2 regions of the Geobacillus sp. FSL K6-0789 genome follow, and region 2 is predicted to be linked to the other one. Evidence: predicted binding sites of a transcription regulator. Region 2 holds the regulator's gene; the other holds the start of a gene.
What was found. Region 2 encodes Rex, which represses fermentation and respiration genes when NADH is low (regulators of the CRP and FNR family bind a similar motif). Its sites were predicted from a motif close to TTGTGAAATATTTCACAA; they were not measured.
Positions count from the first base shown of each region.

Region 1 (5,358 bases), 450 kb from region 2:
GCCTTGGCCGCGTCCGATATTGGTGTGGCGATGGGCGGGGCGGGGACGGATGCCGCCTTGGAAACAGCCGATGTTGTGCTCATGGCCGACGATTTGCGCCAGCTGCCGTACACCGTCCACCTTGGGCGCCGAACGCTTGCCGTCATCCGGCAAAACATCGCCGTCGCCTTAGGGCTTAAAGTGCTGGCACTCGTGGCCGCCGTCCCGGGCTGGCTCACCCTTTGGCTCGCGGTGTTCGCCGATATGGGCGCGACGCTGCTAGTGACACTCAACAGCATGCGCCTATTGCGGGTGAAGGAATGAGACGGGGCTGCGGGCAGCGAGATACATCGTCCAACTTAGAAGAAGTGCATTTGTCCTCTCTCATGAAATGCGTGGAAAATATGGGTGCTTTCTGACGATGAGAGACGGTATAATGAAGAGGAAAACATCACAGCTGATTAGGTTGAATGTTTGGGGATAGCGGCTGTTGGATGGAACCATCGTTTTGGTCTGTTCATGAAAATCGTGGGGAAGAGGGGCGTCATGAAGGGATCTCGAAAAGAAGAGAGGCATGAAACGCAACGGACAGAAGAGATTCAACGGATGGATGACCGGGTGTTTTCGCCGGTCGAAGAGTTGGATCGGATCGCCGCGGGAGGGGCGATGAAGCGGGAAGCCCTCGATTGGCGAGGATTTCCCCGGTGGATTCGATATGTCGGATACATCGCCTTCGCCTTTTTTGTCATCGTTCCTTTGATGGCATGGTTGTGGAACGTGTATATAGATACGAGCTGAAAATGGAAACGATCCGCCAGTTCGATTGGATGAAGAGCATATTGATTCGTTTCATACCAAGAAAACAATCGATTCATCCCTAGAGGCAAAGGGCGCAACGAATCCAACCGTTGTTTCAGCTCGTCGATTTTAGCAAACATCGCTCTCACCTCTTGGCATATGATTCGCGGCCTCGATTCGTTTTTCCTTTAAATAGCCAAGCGATGGTTCTTGTTTTTCTATATGATACAAAAATAAAGGGCGGGGAGTGTTCAGCAGTTGCAGAACAATGAAACAACCGCCCGCCCAACACGGGCGAACGGCGAAAAGGGGATGGAAAAGTGGAGTGTTTCAAGAAAAATGCCCAAGCTGCCGGAGCGCTTCTTCGCTCATTCGCTCCGGCGTCCATGGCGGGTTCCATGTCACTTGGACGCGCACGTCACGGATGCCGTCAATGTGCTCAAGCGCCCGTTTGACGCCGCCGGCGATCGAGTCGTGAAGCGGGCAGCCGGGGGTCGTGAGCGTCATCAGGACATTGATATGCCCATCTTCGATTTTTAAGTCATAAATCAACCCTAAATCGACGACGTTAATGCCGAGCTCCGGATCAAGGACCGTTTTCAGCTGTTGAATGGCAAGTTCGCGGACATCCATCGTTCTTTTCCTCCTCATTCGCTTATTTTCGGAAGACCGTTAAAATCGTTCCGGCAAAGGCAACGCTTAATCCAGCCAACAGTACTTGAGTGATGGCGAACAGCGGCACGCTCGCGACAGCAAGCGCAACGGCCGCCAGCGCGAGGGCGAAAAGCCATAGGCGGCATTGGACGGTGACGGCTCGTTCATTCATCATTTGTTTTAACGTCGGCACGTTTTGTTGGCCGACTTTTTCGCTGTAGCGATGCGTCCACCATAAAAACGGCACGATTTTGAACAAATAGCCGACGATGCTGAAGAGAATCCAGCCGACAATGAATAGATAAACAATGATGCCAAGCAGCCGTCCGCTGCCGACGACGATGGCGACAAAGGCGGCAACGTGCAGCACAAGGCCGATGACGATGGCCGAAAGCGAAAAGCGGAACGGGCGGTCAAGCGTTTTTTTCATCCGCTTTTGCAAAATGGCGCGGATATGCCAGGCGAAAACAAGGAATCCGCTCATGAGCAAGGCTGCACCGGCTATAAGCCATGCGTGGCTTCGCAAGAATAAGCTGGCGAACGCCACCGCAATCCCGCTGATGTACAGCGCATAGACGTAACGCGCCGGCCGCAGCGAAAAGCCGTGGGCGAGCGAGAACATCGGTACCATTTTGTACGAAAAGCCTATGATGAGCAGTGTGAACCAGCCGCACAGCCCGAACAGCACATGCAAGCCGAACACCGTTTCATGACTGTTGGCGCCTGTGGCGGCGAAAAAGTGAAAGGCAAGCAGCCCTCCAGCGGCGCCCGTCAGCAGCAAAAACAACAAGGAAGTCGCGACAAACAGCGTCATGATCGTTTTGTTTTTTTGTTGTTTTAATGTCATCGCCATTTGCCAGACAAACAGCACGATGCCGAACAGCAGAAGCAAGCCAGGGAGAAACGCTTGGTTTGGCGTAAACGCTAAACTGGCGGCAAAGGCGACGATGCCGAGAGCGGTGATCGCAAACTGCCAAAAACCGAGCCGCTCGCTCCAAATCGGCGTCAAAAAGGCGACCGGAACGAGCTGGTACATCGCCCCCATGGCCGTCATCAATGCAAAGCCAAGCAACGCCAAGTGGGCCGCCGCCCATACGAACGGCAGCCGGAACGCGCCGCTGCTAAGTGAGGGAATCGCTCCAAGCAACATAAGCTGCGACGCGGCGAACGCCAACACGGCGAACATGATAAACGAGAACGGAAGACGGACGTCTGTTTCCGTCCCCGTGCGAGTAGGAAACACGTTGCTCATCCTTTCGTAATGCGGATTTCAAAGCTGCCGTCTTCGCGTGCGACCGTCTCGTGCCGGTAGCCGAGCTCGTCAAGCTGTTCGTACAAAAACATCGGGCGGCGGTCGTTAATGATCGTCAGCGTCTCCCCAGGATTCAGCTTCGCGAGGGCAGCGAGCGTCCGCATCATCGGCTGCGGCGGCTCGAGTCCGCGGTTATCGAGGATCATCGGTCATCCCCCCTGCTTCACAAACGTTACTTTCCAATGTTTTTTTTCGATTTGTTCGGCCTCGTAAGTAAATCCTTTCGCTTTCATAATCGGAAACAGCGGCAGCGGCTTGAATGGAGCGTGCAAAATGAACGTATCGCCCGGCTGCAGCGGTTTGATGGCGTTCATAATTTTTTCAAACGGCTCACGTTTCTGCCGCAAATCTTCGCGCACATCGAGTTCAATCGTCACACCCATGCGCTTTCCTCCTTTTTGACTATCATGATAATTATTTTCACTGTGGAATGTTGTGATATAGCTCACATCTTTCGGCCGAAACATGACATATTCCACTTTGGAAAAAAGGTTTCGTTTTCGTTTGAAAGGGCGGAATAGCATGTTCCAGAAAGATGGGCTTGCCGAAATGTTTGAAAGGAAACCCCATCAGCTCCATTGCGCATCCCGACCGGTACCGGACGATGGGGAAAAAGGAGTTAGAAAAAGATTTCTTGTTCGAGCCCTTCGCGGTCAATCAAATAAAAGCCGTGTTCGTCGACGTCAATCAGCCCTTTCCGTTTCAGCTGGCTCAACGTCCGGCTGACCGTTTCCCGGGCGGTGCCGATCATGTTGGCCAGCTCGCGGTTCGTCACATGGGCGGTGAGACGGTGCCACTTCCCTTGTTTGACGGCGTTCGTGCGCGTCAGACGCAACAAAAGCAGCACGATTTGTTCGTACGTATTATGGAGCACTTGCGCCTCAAGCCGGTTTTGCAAGTCGACGATTTTTTCGCCCATGACGCGGAACAGTTTTATGCAAAGTTCAGGGCTCGCCATCAGCACTTGTTCGAAATCGTGGATCGGGATCGCGATCAATGTCGCTTCCTCGACCACTTCGGCGTGGGCCGGATAGGTGCCTTTTAAGAAAAAGCCGGCATGCGGAAACATTTCTCCCGTCTGCAAAATCGAAACGATTTGTTCTTTCCCGCTGAAGTCCGTTTTATAAATTTTTACCGTGCCGGAATGAATGAAATAGACACGTTCTAACGGGTCGCCTTGCATAAAGACAAACGTCCGCGGCTTGTAAACGCGCACGTGGGAAATGGCAACCAGCGAATCAAGCTCGTAATCGGACAGTTCACGAAACAACGGAACAGCTTTTAAGCGGTCTTTCATCCAATGGTTCGCCATGGCGTTCTCTCCTTTGGAAATGTGACAAAAGTGTGGCGGCTGTCAACAGAGCATCGATGCTTTTCTCTTTTTGAACATCCGCGCCGTTTGGCCTTTTTTGCCTTCATTGTATACATTCTTACGCCATAAAGCTGTGATATAAATCATAACGGACATTTGTCCCAGCTCACAAACCGGCCTCGATTCAGCACGCTACAATGGGGGCGAACAAACGAGAAGGAGGTTGTCTCATATGGAAGTTCATCGATCCGTTCGCCCCAACATGCGGCCGGGGCGGCAAACGACCAACGGTTTTCTCAAATCGATTCTCATTTTCACCATTTTAATCAGCTTCACTGTCCTGCTTGTCGGCGGATATTGGATTTTTAAAGAAATGGCGCCGAGGCCGAAGGAAGTGCGCAGTGAAGACGGCCAAGTGTTGATGACGAAAGAAACGATCATCGGCGGGCAGGCCGTCTTCCAAAAATACGGGCTGATGGATTACGGAACCGTGCTTGGGCATGGGTCGTATATGGGGCCGGACTATACGGCGGAAGCGTTGAAAATTTATACGGAAGGCATGCAAGATTACAAAGCAAAAGAGCGGTATCACAAACCGTTTGCCGATTTAACCGCCGATGAGAAAACGATCATCCGCGAACAAGTCATCAAGGAAATGCGAAAAAATCGCTACAACCCGGTTACGGATGTTCTCGTCCTGACAGATGCGCAAGTATACGGGTTGGAAAAAGTGCGCGACTATTACCGCGACGTGTTCACCAATGGCGACGGTTGGGGATTGAAAAAAGGATTGATCAAAGAAAGTGACATGCCAAAATCAAGCCGTGCTTGGGTCGCGGACGGCGACCAAATCAAGCAAATTGCCGACTTTTTCTTCTGGACCGCTTGGCTGTCAAGCACGCCAAGACTTGGCGACCACATCACCTATACGAACAACTGGCCGTACTATGAGGACGCCGGCAATACGATGTCATTTTCCGCGGTATGGTGGAGCGGCGCGAGCGTCACGATTTTGATTTTGTTCATCGGGATCATTTTGTATGTGTTCCACCGCTATCAGTTAAGCATGCAAGAAGCGTATACAGAAGGAAAGTTTCCGGTCATCGATTTGCGGCGGCAGCCGCTGACTCCGTCGCAAGTGAAAGCGGGCAAATATTTCGTTGTCGTCGCCGCGCTCTTTTTCGTGCAAGCGATGTTCGGGGCGTTGCTCGCCCACTACTATACGGAACCGGACAGCTTCTTCGGCATCAAATGGATCCATGACCTATTGCCGTTTAACATCGCCAAAGGGTATCATTTGCAG
Region 1 covers NZ_CP151966.1:705,061-710,418, forward strand. The annotation lists gene NSQ51_RS03715 (heavy metal translocating P-type ATPase) at 1-303, shown strand, start outside; gene NSQ51_RS03720 (hypothetical protein) at 526-777, shown strand; gene NSQ51_RS03725 (metal-sulfur cluster assembly factor) at 1,108-1,410, opposite strand; gene NSQ51_RS03730 (membrane protein) at 1,433-2,683, opposite strand; gene NSQ51_RS03735 (DUF2249 domain-containing protein) at 2,680-2,889, opposite strand; gene NSQ51_RS03740 (DUF2249 domain-containing protein) at 2,893-3,126, opposite strand; gene NSQ51_RS03745 (Crp/Fnr family transcriptional regulator) at 3,363-4,055, opposite strand; gene NSQ51_RS03750 (nitric-oxide reductase large subunit) at 4,288-5,358, shown strand, end outside.
Region 1: the regulator Rex is predicted to act here: its motif matches at 3,177-3,194, upstream of NSQ51_RS03740 (DUF2249 domain-containing protein).

Region 2 (5,358 bases):
ATTCTTTTCCTTTGATCGGTTTGGAGATGGCTTTTAATTCTTCAACCGCTACCGCTACCGCTTTTTCAATCCCGCGGCGGATGCCCATCGGATTGGCGCCAGCTGCCACGTTTTTCAATCCTTCACGGATCATCGCTTGAGCCAATACGGTAGCCGTTGTCGTCCCGTCCCCAGCGATGTCGTTCGTTTTGCTGGCGACTTCAGCGACCAGTTTCGCGCCCATGTTTTCAAACGGGTCTTCGAGTTCGATTTCTTTCGCGATCGTTACCCCGTCGTTCGTGATGAGCGGAGAACCGAATTTTTTCTCCAATACGACGTTGCGGCCTTTCGGACCTAATGTGACTTTCACTGCGTCTGCGAGTTTGTCCACCCCGCGCAACATCGCACGGCGCGCTTCTTCGCTGAACTTAATTTCCTTTGCCATACCCCGTTACCTCCTTATGAATTTATTTCACTGCATGCCGTGAAAAAGGTAAGTATTCGTGTCATAAAGTTAAGGATATGTCAGTTTTCCGGAATGTTTATGTGGTAAACGCAATATATTAGCGGATGACAGCCAAAACGTCGCTTTCGCGCAAAATTAAGTATTCTTTTCCGTCGTATTTTACTTCCGTGCCGGCGTATTTCGAGAAAATGATGCGGTCGCCGACTTCAACTTCCGGCGCAACGCGTTGGCCGTTGTCAAGCACGCGGCCTGCACCGACAGCGACAACGCGGCCTTCTTGCGGCTTTTCTTTCGCCGTATCCGGCAGCACGATGCCGCTAGCCGTTTTTTCTTCAGTTTCCACGACTTCAATGACAATGCGATCGCCTAATGGCTTCAACACGGGAAACAACCTCCTTAACGATAGTTTTCGCCGTTCTTATTAGCACTCATCATTATTGAGTGCTAACACACTTATAATATTAATGAACTCTTCTCCGTTTTGCAAGTAGGAAATACAAAAAAATAACTGTTTTTCTTTCATGCGCGAAGATAAGGAGAAAATGGGATAACAAGCTGTCAGGCCCCAGATCAATCGGCGCACAAAATCCATTTTCATTATTGCACATTTCTAACATCAATAAACAACGCTAGGCAATTTTTTTGTGGCGGCCGCGCCAACCACGGCCGGCGCGCTTTTCTTATCATTTCGCCGAACATGTGCTACAATACGGATATATTTGAAATAAAGGGGTAAAACGATTTGAAGCGCCGTTACTGGTATGTCATCATCACCTATATCGCCATGCAGCTGTCTTCCTTTGTCGGTGTGCCGCTCCTTCGCTCCCTCGGCGTCGGCCAAGGCGCGCAAACACGTCTCGAAGCAGCGAAAATTGCCTCCGGCTATTGGGCGGTCATCAGCTTTTTATTGGCTTTTGCCATCATTTTATGGCTGCTGCGCGGCGACCGCGATGAACGGACAATGCGGCGGCTGCCGCTCGCCTCGTCATGGATGTGGGCGATCTCGGGCGTCTTTTTGGCGCTTGCCGCGCAAAGCGTTGCCGCCAACATCGAATGGCGTCTATTGGGCATTGAGCCGGGCTCGGAAAACACAAGGCAAATCATCGACATCATCCGCCTGACGCCATTGCTCGTCGTCGTCACGTCGGTCATCGGCCCGGTTTTGGAGGAACTCATCTTCCGCAAAATCATTTTTGGCTCGCTTTATGAAAAATACAACTTTTGGTTGGCAGCGCTGGCCAGCTCGCTTCTGTTTGCTCTCGCCCACATGGAGCCGGAGCATTTGCTTTTGTACACATCCATGGGGATGGTGTTCGCCTTTTTATACGCCAAAACCGGACGCATTTTCGTGCCGATGTTCGCCCATGTAGCAATGAACACGTTTGTCGTTGCCGTTCAAATTTTGTTGGCTGATGAATTGGAAAACATGATGCGCCAAGCGGAACTGCCGCTGGCCATTTGGAGGATTTGGCTATGACGCGCCATCCGCGGCTGTTTTCTGTTCCGTATTTCATCTTGGGCTTCCTGTTTACGTATTTGGCGATCGAAAGCGTTCATGAAACGATTTGGAACGTCTCAACCATCGCGTTGGCGGCGCTGGCCGCTTTTGATTTCGGCACCGCCTTTCGCTTGTTCTTCACACCGAGACAATAAAACCCTCCCCATTGGGGGAGGGTTTTTGCCTGGCGCCGTATGAACCGTCCTCTTGATGCTGCCCTCAATATGGATCGCCGCTTCCTTCCTCCGCCGCTAATTGCGCCTTTCGATAGCCGATTTTGGCAACCCAGATGCTCCCCTCATACAAAAGCGTCAGTGGAATCATGACGATCACTTGCGACAACACATCCGGCGGCGTAATGGCGGCCGCTAAAATAAGCAGCGCCAAATACGCATACTTGCGGATGCGAACAAGAAGCTGCGGCGTAATAAGCCCTAAGCGGGTGAAAAACAGGACAACAATCGGCAGCTGAAACACGATGCCAAACGGCAGCACGAGCTGCAGCAAAAACTGAAAATATTCATTAATGCCGATCATCTGTTGAATGCCGAGCCGTTCCGCCAGCTGATTCATAAACCGGACGACAAATGGAAACAAGACGAAATACGCAAAACCAACCCCGGCTAAAAATAGAATGATCGATGCTGGAATGTAGCTGAGCGTTGCTTTCCGCTCTTTTTCATACAGCCCCGGACTGACAAACGCCCAAATTTGATACAACAGCACCGGAGCAGTCAGTACAGCGGCGATGACAAAGGCAAACTGAAAATACACTTTAATCGGATCGGTGAGGCGGAACGCGTTCATCGTCAGCTGTTTCGCTTCCGCAGTGTGCTGCAAATACACAATGACGTCATCGACAAAAAAGAAGCTGGCTACAAGCGCCGCAACGAAAAAGAGAAGCACGATGATCAGCCGTTTCCGCAGCTCTCCGAGGTGTTCATACACGGACATTTCTTTGTCATTCATCGTTTCCCCATCCTGCCTTGTCATCGGTCGGTTTTCGTTTCTTCGTCATCAGCGAGCCCTTTTGTGGCGTCTTTAAACTCGCGAAGCGACTGGCCGAACGACCGCCCCAACTCCGGCAGCTTTTTCGTGCCAAACAGCAACAAAATGACAAGAACGAGCAACAAATATTTCATGTGTTGTTCTCTCCTTTTTACGATGGCGATGGATAGTTTTTCAAAAAATAGACGAGCGACTGCAGCTCAATGGCTAAATCGATATGATGGACACGAATATGGTTCGGCACGTTCAACCGCGCCGGAGTAAAGTTTAAAATGCCTTTAATTCCTTGCGCGACAAGGCGGTCGGTCAGCGCTTGAGCCGCGGCGGCCGGCACGGTTAAAATCGCGATCGGAATGTCGCCGCGAAGCCGCTCCTCCAGCTCATCGAGATGATAGACCGGCACCCCGCCGACTGTCGTTCCGACCTTCCGTTCATCGACATCAAACGCCATGACAATTTTCGTGTTGTTATTTTTCGAAAAGTTGTAGTTTAAAAAGGCGGTGCCTAAATTGCCGACGCCAAACAAGGCGACTTCGGTCACCTCATCCTCTTCAAGCGTCTGGCGGAAAAACGACAACAAATAATTGACATTATACCCGTATCCCTTTTTGCCAAGCGCGCCAAAATACGAAAAGTCGCGGCGAATTGTCGCCGGATCGACTTTCACCGCCTCGCTCAGCTCGGCGGAGGACACGCGCTGCTTCCCTGAGGCATGTAAATTTTTCAAAAACCGATAGTATAACGGCAGACGCTTGGCAGTCGCCTGCGGGATTTTCGGTTGTTCGTTGCTCATCGTTTCATCCCCCAGCTAATCGGTTTTCCGTCGATAATGGCCGGACTTCCCGCCCGTTTTTTCGACCAAATACGTTGGACCGATCGTCATTCCTTTATCGAGCGATTTGCACATGTCGTACACAGTCAATGCGCATACCGAAGCCGCCGTCAGCGCTTCCATCTCCACTCCTGTGCTCCCTTTCGTTTTGACCGTCACGGTAATCACAAGTTTATACGCTTCCGCCTCTTTTTCCCAAGCAAAGGCAATATCGACGCCTTTTAACATAAGCGGATGGCACATCGGAATAAGATCGGCCGTTTTTTTCGCCGCCATGACCCCGGCCACCTGGGCTACCGCCAGCACATCACCTTTCTCAATGGCATTGTTCGTCATCTTTTCGTAAATCTCTTCATTGACGGTGACGCTCGTTCTCGCCACCGCTATCCTGATCGTATCTTCCTTGTTCGTAATGTCGACCATTTTCGCCCGGCCTTGTTCATTGAAATGCGTAAACGATGACAAGACAATCTCCTCCATTTATCACTATACACCATTTTTCGTTATCTGTCTTTGACCGTTTTCGCGACTTACGTTAAACTATTCGCGAGGTGACGGACATGATCATTTTGCAAGTGAATGGAATCACGAAATATTTTGGCGCTGACCTTATTTTATCGAATATAAAACTAGAAATACAGTCCCGCGCCCGCATTGCTCTTGTCGGCCGCAACGGCGCAGGCAAATCGACGCTGCTGAAGATCATCGCCGGCGAACTTTCTTCCGACAGCGGTGAAATCATCAAGCCAAGCCATATCAAAATCGGCTATTTGGCGCAAAACAGCGGGCTCGACTCGTCACGCTCCATTTGGGACGAGATGCTGGACGTATTCGCGCCGCTCCGGGCGATCGAAGCGCAGCTAGCAGAGCTCGGCGCCCAGCTTGGCGACCCGGATCTGCTCGCCGATCCGTCCCGCTACGAAAAAACGCTTCAAGCGTATGACAACTTGCAAGAGCAATACAAAGAACAAGGGGGCTATCAGTATGAAGCCGACATCCGCTCTGTTTTGCACGGGCTGCAATTTTCGTCATACGATTACCAAACAACGCCCGTTTCCTCGCTAAGCGGCGGACAGCGGACGCGGCTCGCCCTTGGAAAACTGCTGTTGGCCAAGCCGGACTTGCTTATTTTAGACGAGCCGACGAACCATTTGGACCTCGATACGCTCACATGGCTCGAGCAATATTTACAGGCATACCCCGGCGCCGTTCTGCTCGTTTCCCATGACCGCTACTTTTTGGACAAAGTCGTCACCGAAGTGTACGAGCTGTCCAACGCGACGCTTAAGCGGTATAGCGGCAATTACAGCCGCTATTTGGAGCTTCGGGCCGAGCAATACGAACAAGAGCTAAAACGATACGAAAAGCAACAGGAGGAAATCGCCCGCCTCGAAGACTTCATCCGGCGCAACATCGCCCGCGCCTCGACAACGAAACGGGCGCAAAGCCGGCGAAAGCAGCTCGAAAAAATGGAGCGGCTTGAACGCCCGGCCGGAGATGAAAAATCAGCTTCTTTTTCTTTTGCGATTGAGCGGCCGAGCGGCCATGAGGTGCTCACCGCAGAGCAATTGACCG
Region 2 covers NZ_CP151966.1:256,271-261,628, reverse strand. The annotation lists gene groL (chaperonin GroEL) at 1-424, opposite strand, end outside; gene groES (co-chaperone GroES) at 543-827, opposite strand; gene NSQ51_RS01445 (type II CAAX endopeptidase family protein) at 1,188-1,922, shown strand; gene NSQ51_RS01440 (YdiK family protein) at 1,919-2,098, shown strand; gene tatC (twin-arginine translocase subunit TatC) at 2,163-2,912, opposite strand; gene tatA (twin-arginine translocase TatA/TatE family subunit) at 2,933-3,085, opposite strand; gene NSQ51_RS01425 (redox-sensing transcriptional repressor Rex) at 3,103-3,744, opposite strand; gene moaC (cyclic pyranopterin monophosphate synthase MoaC) at 3,760-4,248, opposite strand; gene NSQ51_RS01415 (ABC-F family ATP-binding cassette domain-containing protein) at 4,344-5,358, shown strand, end outside.